DNA from 4 places in the Tardiphaga sp. GW822-FHT04G09 genome. Region 4 is predicted to be linked to each of the others. Evidence: predicted binding sites of a transcription regulator. Region 4 holds the regulator's gene; each other region holds the start of a gene.

Region 1 (4,266 bases), on a different contig from region 4:
GAAATCACGCCCAGCGCCGAGAGCTTCGCTTCGCGCGGCCCCGATATGATCTGGATCTCGCAGCCACAGATTTTTTCCGCTGCTGCAATGAAAGCAGGTCCATTGCTCGCATCGCGCGCCGCAGCGGTTGCGATCGCATAGACGCGACCAACCTTCATGACCCTGCACAGCGCATGGAAGCGCCGAAGGGCCGTCAGCGCCTTGTCGACGGCATCCTTGGCCAGCAGCCCGGTGCTCTGCACTTCGCGACCGAGACCGCACAGCGCCTTTTCATTGAAAAGCGTGACAAGGCTTCGCGTCAGCGTCTCGTAGACAACGAGACGCACCGAGTTGGAGCCAATATCGATGACGGCGACGCTGGTCGCGCGTTGATTGACACGCGCTACCACGCTGCTGGTTCCTTACGAGGATTGGTGACGCTCCGAACGGCGGGTGAGCCGGCGCGGGGATGATTTCTCAAGCGACTTTCCACGGCCAGACAGACTCGGATTCGTCATGAAGTAATTGTGCACATTGAAGGGTTCCTCGCCCTTCGCTGCCTTCATACGCGTTGACGATCCATCCGGCAACAATTGCCAGCTCTGTTCCGTGTCCTTCAGATTGGCCACCATGATCTGCTCAAGCACCTGGGTATGCACCGTGGGGTTCTGTAGTGGACACAGAACCTCGACGCGGCGATCCAGATTGCGCGGCATCATGTCGGCCGACGAGATATATACCGCCGCCTTCGGGCTCGGCAGGCCATGGCCCATGCCGAAGCAGTAGATTCGACCGTGTTCGAGGAAGCGGCCGATGATGGACTTGACGCGAATGTTCTCGGACAGACCGGGCACACCGGGCCGCAAACAGCAAATACCCCGCACGACCAGTTCGACCGATACGCCGGCATTCGACGCCTCATAGAGCGCGTCGATGATTTCCGGATCGACCAGCGAATTCATCTTGAGCCAGATCGCACCGGGCTTGCCGTTTCGGGCAAACGCGGCCTCACCGCGGATGTGTTCGAGCATGCGTCCACGCAAGGTCAGCGGCGACACGGCCATCTTCTCGATGTCGCTCGGCTCGGCATAGCCGGTGATGTAGTTGAACACGCGCGCGGCATCGCGGCCGATGATCGGGTCGGACGTAAAATATGACAGATCGGTGTAGATACGCGCGGTGACCGGATGATAGTTGCCGGTGCCGGTGTGGACATAGGTCGTGAGCGAGCCGCCCTCGCGGCGCACCACAAGCGACAGTTTCGCGTGGGTCTTCAATTCGAGGAAACCGTAGACTACCTGGACACCGGCGCGTTCGAGATCGCGCGCCCAGCGGATATTGGCCTCTTCGTCGAACCGCGCACGCAGCTCGACCAGCGCCGTCACCGACTTGCCGGCTTCGGCGGCTTCGACCAGCGTGCGCACGATCGGCGAGTTGTTGGAGGTCCGATACAGCGTCTGCTTGATCGCAACGACGTCCGGATCGCGCGCGGCCTGCTGCAGGAACTGCACGACGACGTCGAAGGACTCATAGGGATGATGGACGATGAGATCCTTCTGGCGGATCGCCGCGAAGATATCACCGCCATGGTCGCGGACACGTTCCGGGTGGCGCGGCACATAGGGCACGAATTCCAGATCGGGCCGATCGAGGCGCGTGAGCTGCGAGACCTCGTTCATGGCGAGGATGCCATCGACCAGCAGGATTTCGTCGTCAGACGTCGCCAGCGCGCGCTGCACGAAGGCACGCAGTTCGGCCGGCATGCTGGCTTCGATTTCGAGCCGGATCACCGATCCCCTGCGCCGACGCTTGAGCGCCGTCTCGAACAGCCGGACCAGATCCTCGGCCTCTTCTTCGACTTCAAGTTCGCTGTCACGGATGATGCGGAAGGCACCCTGCCCCTGCACGGTGTAACCCGGAAACAGCCGCGCGATGAACAGGCCTGTCGCCTGCTCCAGCGTGATCAGGCGAACCGCGCCATCCTTGCCGGGGGTCGGCAGGCGGATGAACCGATCGATCTTGCCGGGCATGCGGATCAGCGCGTTCATCGTCTTGCCGTCGGACACCCGCGACAGATGCAGCGCGATGGTGAAGCCGAGGCTGGGGATGAACGGGAACGGATGCGCCGGGTCGATCGCCAACGGCGTCAGCAGCGGGAAAATATTGTGGAGGAAATGATCCTCGATCCAGGTCCGGTCGGCCTTGCTGACCTCCTTGCCGTCGAGCAGCACGATGCCGACATCGGCCAGCATGCCGCGCTGGTCGCGCCAGATCGCCTGCTGGTCGCTACCGAGCTTGGAGACCGCGCTGTTGATCAGCACCAGTTGCTCGGCCGGGGTCAGGCCGTCCGGGCTGCGCTCACTGATTCCCTCGCGGACCTGCGCCTTGATGCCGGCGACACGGACCATGAAGAATTCATCAAGGTTGTTTGCGGAAATGGACAGGAAGCGGACGCGCTCCAGCGCCGGATGGCCCGGATTAACGGACTCCTCAAGGACGCGACGATTGAAGTGCAGCCAGGACAGCTCGCGATTGATGAAGCGCTCGGGACCTGATGCGACCACGTCTGCCGGTTTCGCTTCGCCCTTTTTCTCTTCAATAACAATCTCTTCTGCAGAGTCCATGAGACAGCAATCCATCCAGTTCAAGCAGCGCTATAGTGCCGGCAAATCACAGCGGACATTGCGTCAATCGCGTGACACTTCAATGACATTGAGGAACCAGCCCGCTTCGCCGTCAAGCATGGTTTGACGCGCTTCGTGAGTTCAAAGGCTAAGTCAGGCGTCGCGAAGCAGTTCCGCGGCCAATGCGCGCGTTACCGGGCGGCCGAGCCGAAGCGCCTCGCTATCCAGCAACTCCACGGTATTGCGGACGGCGGCGAATGTGCGCTCGATGCGGCTGGCGACATAGCTGACCACCCCCTCATCGATGCTGAGCTGGCGGTCGGCGCAGAATTTCACGATTAGCGCCCGAAACAGCCCGTCATCCGGCGGCATCAGATTGACCACCGGGATTGCCCGAAGCCGCGACCGCAGATCGCGCAATTCGACCTCCATCGCGGCGGGGGCGACCCGAGCCGTGATCAGCACATAGGCGTTGTCCTGACGTGCCAGATTCAGCAGATGGAACATCGCCCGCTCATCGAAAGTGCCGGCGTTGAGATCCTCCACCACCAGCGCGTTGGTCACCAGCTCGGCCGGAACCGTCGCGGCGGTCAGACTGTGCGCCATGGTGGAGCGCGCCCCGGCCTCCTCGGCCCAGATCGCCGCCAGATGGCTCTTGCCGGAGCCCTCGGGGCCCACCAGCAGCATCACCCGGTTCGGCCAATCGGGCCAGCAGTCGACCAACCCCAGCGCCTCGGCATTGGCCGGGCCCTCAAGGAAATTGTCGCGGGACAGACTCTCCGCATGGGGCAGCGCGAACGCCAATTGACGGGGTTGGACGCGGGCGACCACGCAAATACTCCTGCCGGCGGCGCCGGCGAATGTCACGAAATACTGGTTACTGGGGCTCTTGGCCGGGTTCGATGGTGCTCATGTGCCGCATCCACTCGACGAGATAAAAGGACACAGAGAGCAACGTCAAGACGGTCACAAAACCCATTAAAATCAAATCGTAAGGCGAGGATTTGAAACCAAATCCGAGGGCGGCAAGGACCAGGGCTGCGAAGGCCACCTGCGCCACCGTATTGAGCTTCGATACCATCAGCGGCTTCATCGGGATCGGCTTGCCAAACAACCACGACACAATGACGGCGCCGACGATCATGATATCCCGCGACACCACGAGAATCACGATCCAGCGCGGAACTGCCCCCCATATCCCCAGGGACACATAGATCGAGACCAGCAGCGCCTTGTCGGCCAAAGGATCAAGCAGCGCACCGAGTTCGCTGGCCATGTTGAAGCGTTTGGCAAGAAAACCATCGATTGCATCGCTGACCCCGGCAATCACGAAGATTGCAAAGGCGACCTCCATCTGGCTCGACGCAATCGCCCAGACGATTACGGGCACCAGCAGGATGCGCCCGAGGGTGATTAAATTGGGGATACTCACGCGGCGCTTCCCGGCTCCGGCCTGTTTCGCAATCCGAGCTTGGGAGCTCCGACCGGCTTACCGGCTACATAGTAATCGGGATAGCGTTTACGAGCCATTGCGCAGGCGGGGATTCCGACGTAACCAGCCGAAAATACACAGTTTCGCAGCTTCGCCAGGATACCCGGCATGACCGATCAGAAAAAAGGCCTCACTTACGCGGACGCGGGCGTCGATATCGATGCCGGCAAC
Region 2 (4,266 bases), on a different contig from region 4:
TGCGTTCTGCGAGGATCGTCTGCGCTCTGCCAAAGTAAACGTCAGCAGGTGTTACGTTTTCGATGCTCTCATGATAGCGGACGTGATTGTAGTGCTCGACAAAGGCTCCAATCTGTCGATCGAGATCTCGGGGTAGATAGTAGTTTTCCAGCAGGATGCGGTTCTTCAAGGTCTGATGCCAACGCTCGATCTTGCCCTGGGTTTGCGGGTGATATGGTGCTCCCCGAACGTGCTGCATGCCCTTGTCTTGAAGCCAGTCGGCAAGGTCGCCTGCAACATACGATGCGCCATTGTCGCTGAGCAACCTCGGCCGATGCACAACGGTGGCGCTGTCGAGGCCCGATGTTGCCAGTGCCTGGTCGAGTGTAGCGGTGACGTCGGAAGCACACATGGTGGGACCAAGCCTCCAGGCCACGATGTAGCGCGAGAAGTCATCCAACACCGTCGATAGGTAGTACCAGCCCCAGCCAGTGATCTTGAGGTAGGTGAAGTCTGTCTGCCAGAGCTGGTTGATGGCGGTGGTTTTGTCCTTGAACTCGTTCGCCGCCTTGATCACCACATAGGCCGGGCTGGTGATCAGGTCATGCGCCTTCAGCAACCGATAGACCGATGCCTCGGAGACGAAGTACTTGTTCTCGTCAGTGAAGCGCACGGCCAGCTCCCTCGGCGACAGCTCGGGGACTTGCAGCGCCAAGTCGATAATCTGTCCGCGGACGTCGTCCGGAATGCGATTCCAGACGCGGTTCGGCCGTGAGCGATGGTCGGCCAACGCCTCAGGCCCTCCAGCCTGATAGCGGTCGTACCAGCGATAGAAAGTGGCGCGTGGGATGCCGAGCTTGTCCAGCGTGCGCTTGGCCGGCAGATGCGATTGCTCGACCAGCTCAATGATATCGGCCTTCTCGGATGCAGGATATCTCATGCCTCGTCCTCCCCATCCCCGTTCATGCTTTTTTTAAGCAGACGGTTCTCCAGGGTGAGGTCAGCCACGACCTCCTTCAATGCGGTGGCCTCACGACGAAGATCCTTCACTTCGCCAGGGGTAGCGGCTCGCGCCGTGTCGCCCGCCAGCCGACGCTTGCCAGCTTCCAGGAACTCCTTGGACCACCCGTAATACATCGAGGCGGCGATGCCTTCCCGGCGGCACAGCTCGGAGATGTTCTCCTCACCGCGCAGCCCTTCCAGCACGATGCGGATCTTCTCTTCGGCCGAGTATTGCCGACGCGTCTGGCGCCGGATGTCCTTCAGCACTTGTTCTGCGGGCGCTTTGCCCGGTACGGATTTCTGCTTCATCTTCGCTCCTTACGGCTACGATGAACCAGAAATCCTCCCTTCGTGAAGTCCCTCAATTGGTCTCAAGGGTGCTGACGGCGAACATTCGCCGGTCAAAGCGTCCTGGTCGTCGGCGGCGGCAACAGCGGAGCCCAGATCCTCGCCGAGGTCTCGCAGGTGGCCAAGACGATCTGGGTCACACTCCGAGAGCCTACCTTCCTTGCGGACGACGTGGATGGACGGGTTCTCTTCGAGCGGGCGACCGCCAAATGGGAGGCATCTCAAAGCAACGGGCCGGCGGCAGCTCCGGCCGGCGGCCTTGGCGATATCGTCATGATCGCGGCCGTGAAGGAGGCCAGGGCAAGGGGCGTCCTGACCTCGGTAAGGCCGTTCGTCCGCTTCACCTCGTCGGGCGTGGTCTGGAGCGACGGTACTGAAAGCCACGTCGATGCCGTGATCTGGTGCACGGGCTTTGCGCCGGCGCTCGGGCACCTCCATCCCCTGAACGTCGTCGGAAGCGACGGCAAGGTGGCAGTGAATGGGACGCGATCGGTCTCCGAGCCGCGCCTGTGGCTCGTCGGCTACGGGGAGTGGACCGGTTTTGCCTCGGCCACGCTCATCGGGGTTATGCGCGGTGCGCGGCAGACCGCACGGGAAATCGAAGACGAGCTCGGTTCGCCGTAACTAACTGACTTTCGTTGCGTGTGCCCCTAGGTCGTCATGGCGAAACCGCCGCTCTCTGGTTTGACAGGGAGCTACGATCGTCATGGCAACTGAGCCAACCCGCGCGTTGCAATGGGACCCGTGAAGGCTAGCCGGTGAAGCTTAGCTGATGCATTCCAAGTTCTCCGGCTGATAAGCCACGTCCCGCTTTGAACAACCACCACGTTCTGTGCCCGAATGCAAAGTCATCCGCCTGTCATCTCTGGCTGCTAGTTCGGCTTAAGCGATCACAAGGCGCGATTGTTCGGATTTTTCGATCACGCGCCCGACGCTCAATTAAGCCGGCGCACGGGAACAGTCCATGCTCAGTCTCGACAATGTTACGGTTCGCTACGCCAACCGCGTGACAGCGCTGCAGAGTGTCAAGACCGAATTCGTTGCGAACGACTTCACCGTCCTGCTCGGGCCATCAGGTGCCGGGAAGTCGACCCTATTGAGATGTTTGAATGGTCTGGTGCATCCGAGCGAGGGCGCCATCCGGGATGGAGGCGGGAATTCGATCTTTGGCAGTAATAAAACTCTTCGTAGACATCGCCAGGCAACGGGGATGGTATTTCAGCAGCACCATCTGATCGGCCGCCTGACAGCTTTGCAAAATGTTCTTACCGGCCGACTTTCGTATCACAGTTCGCTGCGCACGCTGGTCGGCATGCCCGCGCAGGACAAATCGATTGCCCTGCAATGTCTCGAGCAGGTCGGGCTGCTGGACCGGGCGCTGCACCGCGCAGATCAGCTGTCCGGCGGCCAGCAACAGCGCGTCGGGATCGCACGTGCGATGGCGCAGCAGCCGCGCATCATTCTTGCGGACGAACCGGTGGCTTCTCTCGATCCCGCAAGCGCCGATCAGGTGATGGGCCTGTTGCGCGGCATCGCGAGGCAACATGGCCTGACCGTGATCGTCAGTCTCCACCAGGTCGAACTCGCCCGCCGTTACGCCGACCGGATCGTCGGCGTGTCGGCCGGGCGGATCGTGTTCGACGGCAAGTCCGCAACGCTCCTGCCCGCAGATCTCGACAGGATTTACGGCACCACCGGGGCCGCCACACAACCGAAAATCACCGAAGCAGCTTGAAGGAATAACCGATGCTACGCAGAACAGTTCTGACCGGAATGCTCTCGGCCGCGATCGCAGCCATACTGCTGCCCGACACCTCGCTTGCCAAAAATCCCGAGACGCTGCGCGTGGCGCTGCTGCCCGACGAGAATGCCGCGACCATCATCCAGAATGCCCAGCCTCTCAAGGAGTACCTCGAAAAGACGCTCGGCAAGAAGGTCGAAGTCATCGTCACCACAGACTATTCGTCGATGATCGAAGCGATGCGCTTCGGTCGGATCGAGGTCGCCTATTTCGGTCCGTTCTCCTACGTGCTCGCCAAATCCAAAGCCCCGAACATCGAGCCCTTCGCGGTCGGCGTGGAGAAGGGCAAGCCGTTTTACAACTCGATCCTGATCGCCAACGCCGAAGGACCGGTTAAGTCGATCGCCGACGTCAAGGGCAAGCCATTCGGCTTCGGTGACGCGGCCTCGACATCGAGCCATCTGGCGCCCCGCGCCCATCTGGCGAAGAGCGGACTGATCGGAGACAAGGACTACAAGGCGGTCCATCTCGGCACGCATGATGCGGTGGCCCGCGCCGTCCAGGCGGGGCAGGTGCCCGCCGGCGCGTTGTCGGAGCAGATCTACCGGACCCTGGTCGAGCGCAAGACGATCGATCCCGCCAAGATCGTTCAGATCGGCCTGTCGGATCCGATCCCGAACTATCCGCTGACGCTGCAGGGCGATCTTGATCCTGCGCTGAAGACCGCCATTCGGGCCGCGTTTCTCGACATCAAGGATCCGGGCATCCTGAAGTCGTTCCGCGTCGAAGGCTTCGCGCCGACCGACGACAAGGCCTATGACGTGCTTCGCGACATGGCGAAGATCCTGGAGCTCGACCTTGCCAAGGTGAAATAGCGCGTGACGATGCCAGCCGCCTACACCACCGTTCTGGCGAGTGAGCGACGCGCCAACCTGCGCCAGGCAGGTCTGCTGTCGCTCGTGGTCGCCGCGAGTATCGCGGCGTTCGCGGCGACCGGCTTCTTCGATGCACGCCGCTTTATCGAAGGCGGCCCGGCCATCGCGCAGTTGGCGTCCGAAATGTATCCGCCGGATTTCTCCCGGTGGCAGCGTTGGCTGAAGCCGCTGGCCGATACGCTGGCGATGTCGATCGCCGGTACGGCATTTGCGTTTGTGCTCTCATTGCCGCTGGCGGTTTGCGCGGCCCGCAATACCAGT
Region 3 (4,266 bases), on a different contig from region 4:
CGACTGCCAGTTCAGGATCGCCTGTTGCGTGGTCTGCCGGATGCCGACCTGGGTCTGGCCGCTCGCATCGACGCCCTGGGTCGGCGCATCCGCGCCGCTCCAGCCCGCCGGCATATTCGGCAGCAGGCCACCGGCGCCGAGGCCGTTCGGCACATTGACCGGCGCCGTCATGGACGTTTGCCGCGTCGCCGCTGCAGCACGTGCCGCCGCCTGCAGCGCCTGTATGTCCTGCACCGCGCGCGCGGCGCGCGCCAACGAATCCTGCGACTGCCGCCCTGCAGCCGCGGCCTGCTGCGCCGCCAGCGCGGCAGCATCGGAGGCGATGTTCGGCGCCGACACCACACCGCCGCCGCTGCCGTTCAGCGAACGGGCATGGACCAATGGCATCGACATCAGGAGCGCAGCGGCACTGACCGTGGTCAGCAATGCGCCATAGCGCGAGAGAGCCTGAAGTTTATTGATGTTCGACGCCATGATTGCCCCTCATACGGCGCGACCGAAGTCGAACCGAGACCGTTCGATGGAAGGGACCAAAGAGAGGAACATCAATATCCACGCCCAGCACCGGCAGCTCTATCGCCGCAATGCCAATCGCAAATGACTTCAACGCCCTGTACCTGATCTCTTCTGATTGCCCCTAAGACGGTCCGAGGCAGCGCGGGACTGAACCGCGTCACAAAAATTTCGCAAATAACAATACGGGCGGGATCGGTCAGGACAGCACGACGATGGCGCCGGGAAGCGATGTCACCCTGGCGCCATAGGCTTCCCTGACGAGCGCGATCAGGTCGTCGACCCGATCGATCGGGATGCGCGCCTCGACGGGACGGCGGCCGAGCGTCTCATTCATGAGAATGATGCGGCCAGTCCGATAGCGATTGACCTCCTCGATAACTTCGACGAGCGGCGTCTGCCGGAACACCAGTTGACCGACGCGCCATGACGTCACCACGGCAGGATCGACAACAACCGGCGCGCCCACCGTCCCGTCGGCATAGGAAGCCTGCTGGCCTGCGCGAAGACTTGTGGACGTCCCGGCATAATCGACGGCAACCATGCCGCGATGACAGGTCACCACCGAGCGGCCGGCATCGCAGCGTATATTGAATTGCGCATCGGAGGCATGAACCGCTCCGCCGCCGGCCAGGACCGTCAACATCGTCGGCAGCTGGTGCGGGACGGAAATCGTCGCCTCGCCCAATACCAGCTCGATCTGCCGCTCGTTCGGCTTCTGAACGACATTCAGACTGCTGCGGGTATTGAGTTCGATCGTCACTCCGTCGCCCATCGCGATCTCACGGCGCTCTGCGGTGCGCGTGCGATAATCGGCGGCCAGCTCCTGGGGTGACGGCCATAGCTCCAGCGGCGGATGCGCGATCACATAGCCGGCCCCCGCAACCGAGGCTGCGATCGCTCCCCCCAGGAACCAGCGCCGTGAATGTCCCGCATGGCGTGACGGCATCTGTCCGGGCGACCGCGACGCGGCGGGAAGACGCGCCGCCGTTCCCAGGCTGTCCCACAGCAGATTGGCCTCGGCGAACGCCCGCGCATGAACCGGACTGCGGGCACACCATTGCTTCAAAGCGCGGAGATCTCCGGCGGTGGCCTCCCCGGACGTCAGGCGCACGAGCCACTCCTGGGCCTCGCGCTCAAGCGCCTGATGTCCGCTCACATCTGTCATTGGAGTGATGTCCTTGCCCATGCCTGCCCCTATGACTCTTTTGGCAGGCCGGGACCGAACCGGCGAATGACTTTTCTTCCCAGGCGTTGCGAGCAGTGCTGCAAGGCCTGCACAAGCTCCTTTTCGACCATCCGCGGAGAAATACCGAATTCCGCCGCGATGTCAGCATGTTTCATTTCATGGACCCGCGCGAGCAGGAAGATCGCTTTGCGACGGGGTGTCAGCTCGTTCAGCGCAGCGGCAAGCTCCTCGAGCTCGCGCCGTGCGTCGGCAATGCGTTCGGGATCGAGCGTCTCGTCCATCATATGGCGCACGACCTCGATCTCGGACGGTGAGAGCTTGCGGCTGTCGGCTTGCCGCAGATCCGCAGCCTCGTTCAGTGCCATCCGAAACAGATATGACTCCGGCTTGTGAATCGTACTGATCTCGCCGATCCGCTCCAGCCGCAGCCAGGTCTCGTGCAGCACTTCGACGGCAAGGGCATCGGAGCCCAGCCGACGCCGCAGCCGTTCGCGAAACCGCTGATACTTGGCCTCGAAAATGGTCCGCATCCGGATAGTCGCCGTCTCGGTCATCGTGGGACCGCGGATCGGGCTACGCATATCGCATCGGTGTTGCGCCGGTGCAGAACGACGGTGACCGGCTGCGGCATATCCGCCGGAGGCCGCGCAACTCTTGCGCCCTTGATCGTGTCCGTTATGCGCGCATCGCGGGTCTCGTCGCCGCTCGAACCGACCGTATGAACCGCATCGACCGCTCCGGCCTCACCGATCCACACCTGTACGACCGACCGGTAAGGACCCGGCCGAATATCTGCATTGTCGCAAAGCGCGTGTTCGATCACGCTCTGCATAAGCGAGAAATAGGTCTCAAACTCCACACGACGATGCTTTCCGGCATGACCATCGCCCATGACCGAATCCGCCGCATTCGGACCGACCGTGAAGGCAGTATCCCCGGCACGACGAAACGAAAGTCCCGTCCCTGCGAGAAGAATACGCAGAGCATCCTGCGGAATCAGGCGCCCCGTGACAGAAGTTGATCGCTTTCCGCTGGCAAGCTCGGCATCGACCAACGCAGCCATACCCGTTTTGTCGGCAAATTCGACCAAGGCGCTGGCGAGCGGCTGCGCTGCAATGTCGAAGCGTCGGGCTTCGCTGGCCTGCGCATCAGCTGAAGAAAGCAACAACGCTCCCCCTATCGTAAAGCGGAACACAACGCCCCAATGCGCAAAATATGGCGCGGGCATCAGATTCTCGCTTTGCTTCTGGGGGTACACTAACGCCGAGACACGTACCTATGTGACAAGCATGACAGTGAGATGTCGGTGGGCGTGGTCAGGAAGTAGCGTCTGCAGATTTGACGGTGCAGGTGCACACGAATTTCGGCGGATCGCGGTATCCGATATCGCTGCGCTCTCCATGACGGCTCGCTCCCAAGCCTGAGCGAGTCGCATGGCAGCCGGGACGTCGATCGCCTCTACGGCGATCGTCAGGACGGGCACGCCGTCGAATTAGTGGATCGTCGACAACCAGGCGCGGGCATCGCGCTGCGCGGCGGCGATCTCGGTATCCGACATCATCTCGGCGACTTCGCGGCGCATCGGGATCGCATCGACCCGCCCCTTGAGGGCCGCGAGGTTGAACCACTTGTGCGCTGCGACGAGGTCAACGATCCCCGAGCGGCCCGATGCCCAGTACAGGCCGCGTTCGAACAGCACGTCCTGGATGGCGGTTTCTGCGATCGGCGTCGCAGCTTCGAAATCAATCTGTCCCTGAAACATCGGTCATTCCTTTTTTTGGTTTTGCCGCCCTGCTCCGAGCGCGGCCCCTGTCCATTATTTGATGCAATCCCAACCACCGTTTGCCGGCTTGTTGGGATCAATATGACCGATCAAATTTGAAGAGCAGTTTAAGCATCGCGATGAACGAAATCTGAAGAGCCGGCGCCAAAACTGGCTCGCGCACCGCCGAAAACCCAGCATTTATGCGGGTTTTCTGCGTTTTCGCCGAATTCGGTTTACCTTGCCGCTTTGGGATACCGTAACCATCGCGGCAGCGTGAGCGACCGCGGACGTTAAACGCCTGGTCAGCGAGCGCGGCGATGCCAACGCAGGAGGCGTCCAAGCGAGGAAACAAAGATATTCGGGATTGGGAAATTCGAGGCGCCGGGAATGAACCGCACCGGCAAAAACGAGGGCGTCGGCAACACGTCAGGATCATATCTCATGTGGCCGAAGCCACCGATGAAACTGCGGACCAATGATCCGCACCGAATAAAGAACGCCAATCACTGAATGACCGGCTTTCTTGCCGGACCGGTTCGCGGGAAGAGCAAGCCCTGCCCCGGAGTGACGGTCCAGCCGTTTGACCTGATGTCTCGCCGACACCCTCTTTCGTCGACCAGAGCTGCGATGAATATCCGCTTCGAGAAGCAAATTGCCGTCGAGGCCCCTGCGACGTCGCCGGCGTTGCCACCGGCGTCGATCGTGGCAGAAGAAGTTACTTCTTCTTGGCGACCTTCTTGGTCTTCTTCGCGGTCTTCTTCACAGCGCTCTTTGCTGCCTTCTTGACGGTCTTCTTGAC
Region 4 (4,266 bases):
TCCATCAGCGAGTCATGATTGAGAATGCGGATCATGATGATGTCGACAAAGCGCGACAGCACGCGCGCGGTATCGGCAATGGTCTCGCCGCGACCGAGCTGCATTTCTGCGCCGGTGAGCATCACGACCTCGCCGCCGAGCTGGCGCATGCCGACCTCGAACGACACACGGGTGCGCGTCGAGGGCTTCTCGAAGATCATCGCCAGCGTCTTGTTCTTGAGCGGACGATCGGGCTCGGCATTGGAGCCGTCCCGGCCCTTCAGCCTCGCCTTCATGGCGGCGGCTGCATTCATGATGTTGCGCAACTCACTGGCCGGTACGGCCGTGAGATCGAGGAAATGCCGCGGTGACGTACTCATCACGCGGCTCCCTGCGTCTTTGCAGATGTCCTGGCGGATGAGCCGAGCGCCACGCATGCCTGTTCCAGCCGCTGCACGGCCTGCTCGATCTCGGACTCGCTGACGATCAGCGGCGGCAGGAAGCGCACCACGTTGTCGCCGGCGCCGACGGTCAGCAGCTTGGCATCGCGCAATGCGGCCACGAGATCGCCCGCCGGCACCACCGCCTTGAGGCCGATCAGCAGACCTTCGCCGCGCACTTCGCTGAGCACGTCCGGATGGCTGTCGACGACGCCCGCGAGTTTCTGTTTCAGCAGCAGCGACATCTTCTTCACATGGTCGAAGAAGCCGGGCTTCAGCATGATATCGAGCACGGAATTCGCCGCGGCCACCGCCAGGGGATTGCCGCCAAAGGTCGAACCATGGGAGCCGGGCGCCATGCCTTCGGCCGCTTCCGCCGTGACAAGGCACGCGCCGATCGGGAAACCGCCGCCGAGCGCTTTTGCGAGCGACATGACATCCGGCGTCACACCGATACGCTGATAGGCGAAGAGTTCGCCGGTACGGCCCATGCCGGTCTGCACTTCGTCGAAGATCAGCAGGATGCCGTTCTTGTCGCAGAGCTCGCGCAGCGCGCCGAAGAACGCGTTGCTCGGCGCACGCACGCCGCCCTCGCCCTGCAGCGGTTCGATAAGAATGCCGGCGGTGTTCGGACCGATCGCCTTCTTCACCGCTTCGATATCGCCAAGCGGCAACTGGTCGAAGCCGTCGAGCGGCGCACCATAGCCTTCGAGATATTTGGCGGCGCCGGTCGCAGCCAGCGTGCCGAGCGTCCGGCCATGAAACGCGCCTTCAAAGGTGATGATGCGGGTGCGCTCGGGATGGCCCTTGGAGAAATGATAGTGCCGGGTCACCTTGATCGCGCATTCCATCGCTTCCGCGCCCGAATTGGCGAAGAACACGAAGTCGGCAAAGCTCTGTTCGCACAGCCGGGCGGCGAGGCGCTCACCGTCCGGGCTCTTGAACAGGTTCGACATGTGCCAGAGCTTGGTGGCCTGCTCCTGCAGCGCGGCAACCATATGCGGATGGGCATGACCGAGGGCGTTGACAGCAACGCCGCTGGTAAAATCGAGATAGCGCTCGCCATCGGTTCCAATCAGCCAGGCGCCTTCACCGCGCTCGAAAGCGACATCCGCACGCGCGAAAACAGGCAGCAAGTGAGCCTGAGAGAGGGGCGAGGACGTTGCGTTGTTGGTCATAACCGATCCGATCGAAAAGACTGCGTCCGCGTCGATGACAACTGTGCGAAATCGAACAACGGACCCTAGAAACGAAACGTGCCGCCCTTCTCGGGCGGCACGTGGGCATTATTCTAGGTGTGCTGCGAGGACTGTCAACCGCGCACTGCGGCTTTCGAGTCACACGGAGTCGCAGAAAAAGCCGATTTCGCTGCTTTGTTTGCAGAAGCATGTGGACGCGGCATGCCCGACTCTTGCGCGTGAGTCACGGCATATTGTAGCTTTTGCCTCGTCGGATACGACATCTCGTGCGGCGGTAGATCCTTTTGACACATCCAGTGCGGCGTAAAAGCCGGACGCGAAATTCGCGCCCGGTGAGCGCTAAAGGATTCTGACCGCAGGGATTTTTGAAGTCTCAACTCGCAGCGCTGCCCGGTCAGGCTGGCGCTCACGAAGGGAAAATGGCGATGACGGTAATGACATGGACCGACGATCGCGTCGAACAGTTGAAGAAACTCTGGGAAGGCGGCCTCTCCGCCAGCCAGATCGCTGCGGAACTCGGTAACGTGACCCGCAACGCCGTCATCGGCAAGGTTCACCGCCTCGGCCTGTCCGGCCGCGCCAAGAGCCCCTCCTCGGCAGCTCCGCGGCAGCGCAAGGCGCGCCCGGCACAGCAGATGGTGCGCGTCGCCCGCCCGATGGCCCGCGGCAACACGGCATTGGCCCATAATTACGAAGTCGAGGCCGAGCCCGACCCGATCGCCTATGACAATATCGTGCCGATCAGCCAGCGCCTGTCACTGGTCGAACTCAACGAAGCCACGTGCCATTGGCCGATCGGCGATCCGTCGAGCCCCGAATTCTACTTCTGCGGCGGCAAGGCGCTGGCCGGCGCTCCCTATTGCGCACATCACTCGCGCATCGCCTATCAGCCGGCCAGCGACCGCCGTCGCGCGGTGCCGAAGCCGACGCGCTGAACTGGACGTATCAAGCCAAATGCCCGGCAGCGATGCCGGGCATTTTTCGTTTGGCACTTGCTTGCCTCGCCTAGCGAAGCCTCGCTTCGCCGGGCGGGGAGACGTCGGTCTCCGCATGCGAAGCATGAGGGCATCGGGTGAGAGCGACGCTCCACAGACGCGTAGGATGGGTAGAGCGTAGCGAAACCCATCGCTGTCCTGCGCATGGGACGATGGGTTTCGCGAAGACGCTCTACCCATCCTACGATTCCTGCGCGTGGCGGAAACCTACTCCGCCGCCTTGTCGAAGCGGTCATCCAGTGCGTAGCCGGCACCGCGCACGGTGCGGATCGGGTCCGGCTCACCGGCGGGATTGAGCAGCTTGCGCAGGCGGCCGATATGCACGTCGACGGTGCGCTCATCGATATAGATGTCACGGCCCCAGACGCTGTCGAGCAACTGCTCGCGGCTGAATACGCGGCCCGGATGTTCCAGGAAGAACTCCAGCAGGCGATATTCGGTCGGACCGAGATCGATCGGACGGCTGGACCGCACGACGCGGCGCTTGTCGCGGTCGAGTTCGATGTCGCCGAAAGCGAGCACAGTGGCGAGACGCTCCGGCGCGGCACGCCGCAGCAGACCCTTCACACGCGCCAGGAGCTCTGGCACCGAGAATGGCTTGACGATGTAGTCGTCGGCACCGGTGGCAAGACCGCGAACACGCTCGCTCTCTTCGCCACGCGCCGTCAGCATGATGATCGGCAGTGCCTTGGTTTCGGGCCGTGCGCGCAGGCGGCGGCACAGTTCGATGCCGGACAGACCCGGCAGCATCCAGTCGAGCACCACGAGATCCGGCACACGCTCCTTCAAGCGGGTGTCGGCATCGTCGCCGCGAGCTACGGTTTCTACGTCGTAGCCCTCGGCATCGAGGTTGTAGCGCAGGAGCGTCGTGAGTGCTTCCTCGTCTTCAACCACTAAAATGCGCGCGTTCATTGCCATATTGATCAATACCCTCAGTGACGTCCGACAAGCCCTAGATCATGATCCGAGCGGAAGACCGGCTTCCCCTTTTCCGCATCATGCTTCAGGCCGTCGGCGTATTCGCGAAGTTGGTCATGTCGCCCTTCGGACGTTTGTCGACCATCTGCTGACCCTCGATCATGTAGAACACGGTTTCCGCGATATTGGTGGCGTGGTCACCGATCCGCTCGATGTTCTTGGCGCAGAACATCAGGTGGATACAGAACGAGATGTTGCGCGGATCTTCCATCATGTAAGTGAGGAGTTCGCGGAACAGCGAGGTGCAGATGGCGTCGATTTCCTCGTCGCCCTTCCACACCGTCATGGCTGCCGGCAGATCGTGCGCGGCATAGGCGTCGAGCACCGACTTGACCTGGGTGGTCACGAGGTCGGTCATGTGCTCGAGACCGCGGATCAGCTTCAGCGGGTGGAAGTCGCTGTCGAGTGCATTGACGCGCTTGCCGATGTTCTTGGAGAGATCGCCGATCCGCTCCAGATCGGTGGCGACGCGCAGCGCGCCGACGATCTCGCGCAGGTCGACAGCCATGGGCTGGCGCTTGGCGATGGTCAGCACGGCACGTTCTTCGATCGTGCGCTGCAACTGGTCGATCTCGGCATCGGCGGCGACGACGCGGGCGCCGAGTGCGACGTCCCGGCGGATCAGCGCATCGACGGATTCGACGATCTGCCGTTCAGCGAGGCCGCCCATCTCGG

What was found. The regulator PhoB, encoded in region 4, activates phosphate uptake and scavenging genes when phosphate is short. The targets are predictions, from matches to a motif close to TGTCATNNANCTGTCAT.
Region 1: the regulator PhoB is predicted to act here: its motif matches at 2,675-2,691, upstream of AC1RLZ_RS03590 (RNA degradosome polyphosphate kinase).
Region 2: the regulator PhoB is predicted to act here: its motif matches at 2,176-2,192, upstream of phnC (phosphonate ABC transporter ATP-binding protein).
Region 3: the regulator PhoB is predicted to act here: its motif matches at 2,992-3,008, upstream of AC1RLZ_RS02640 (STN domain-containing protein).

The regions. Positions count from the first base shown of each region.
Region 1 covers NZ_JBXAMO010000001.1:744,455-748,720, reverse strand. The annotation lists gene ppx (exopolyphosphatase) at 1-389, opposite strand, end outside; gene AC1RLZ_RS03590 (RNA degradosome polyphosphate kinase) at 402-2,603, opposite strand; gene AC1RLZ_RS03585 (P-loop NTPase family protein) at 2,757-3,434, opposite strand; gene AC1RLZ_RS03580 (CDP-alcohol phosphatidyltransferase family protein) at 3,481-4,035, opposite strand; gene purM (phosphoribosylformylglycinamidine cyclo-ligase) at 4,204-4,266, shown strand, end outside.
Region 2 covers NZ_JBXAMO010000027.1:9,056-13,321, reverse strand. The annotation lists one part of gene AC1RLZ_RS28245 (IS3 family transposase) at 1-954, opposite strand, end outside; one part of gene AC1RLZ_RS28245 (IS3 family transposase) at 954-1,290, opposite strand; gene AC1RLZ_RS28240 (hypothetical protein) at 1,447-1,953, shown strand; gene phnC (phosphonate ABC transporter ATP-binding protein) at 2,294-3,064, shown strand; gene phnD (phosphate/phosphite/phosphonate ABC transporter substrate-binding protein) at 3,076-3,945, shown strand; gene phnE (phosphonate ABC transporter, permease protein PhnE) at 3,955-4,266, shown strand, end outside.
Region 3 covers NZ_JBXAMO010000001.1:541,845-546,110, reverse strand. The annotation lists gene AC1RLZ_RS02655 (filamentous hemagglutinin family protein) at 1-474, opposite strand, end outside; gene AC1RLZ_RS02650 (FecR family protein) at 713-1,681, opposite strand; gene AC1RLZ_RS02645 (RNA polymerase sigma factor) at 1,711-2,232, opposite strand; gene AC1RLZ_RS02640 (STN domain-containing protein) at 2,253-2,930, opposite strand; gene AC1RLZ_RS02635 (hypothetical protein) at 3,195-3,464, opposite strand.
Region 4 covers NZ_JBXAMO010000014.1:114,083-118,348, forward strand. The annotation lists gene argF (ornithine carbamoyltransferase) at 1-359, opposite strand, end outside; gene AC1RLZ_RS21700 (aspartate aminotransferase family protein) at 359-1,597, opposite strand; gene AC1RLZ_RS21705 (GcrA family cell cycle regulator) at 2,044-2,553, shown strand; gene phoB (phosphate regulon transcriptional regulator PhoB) at 2,821-3,525, opposite strand; gene phoU (phosphate signaling complex protein PhoU) at 3,617-4,266, opposite strand, start outside.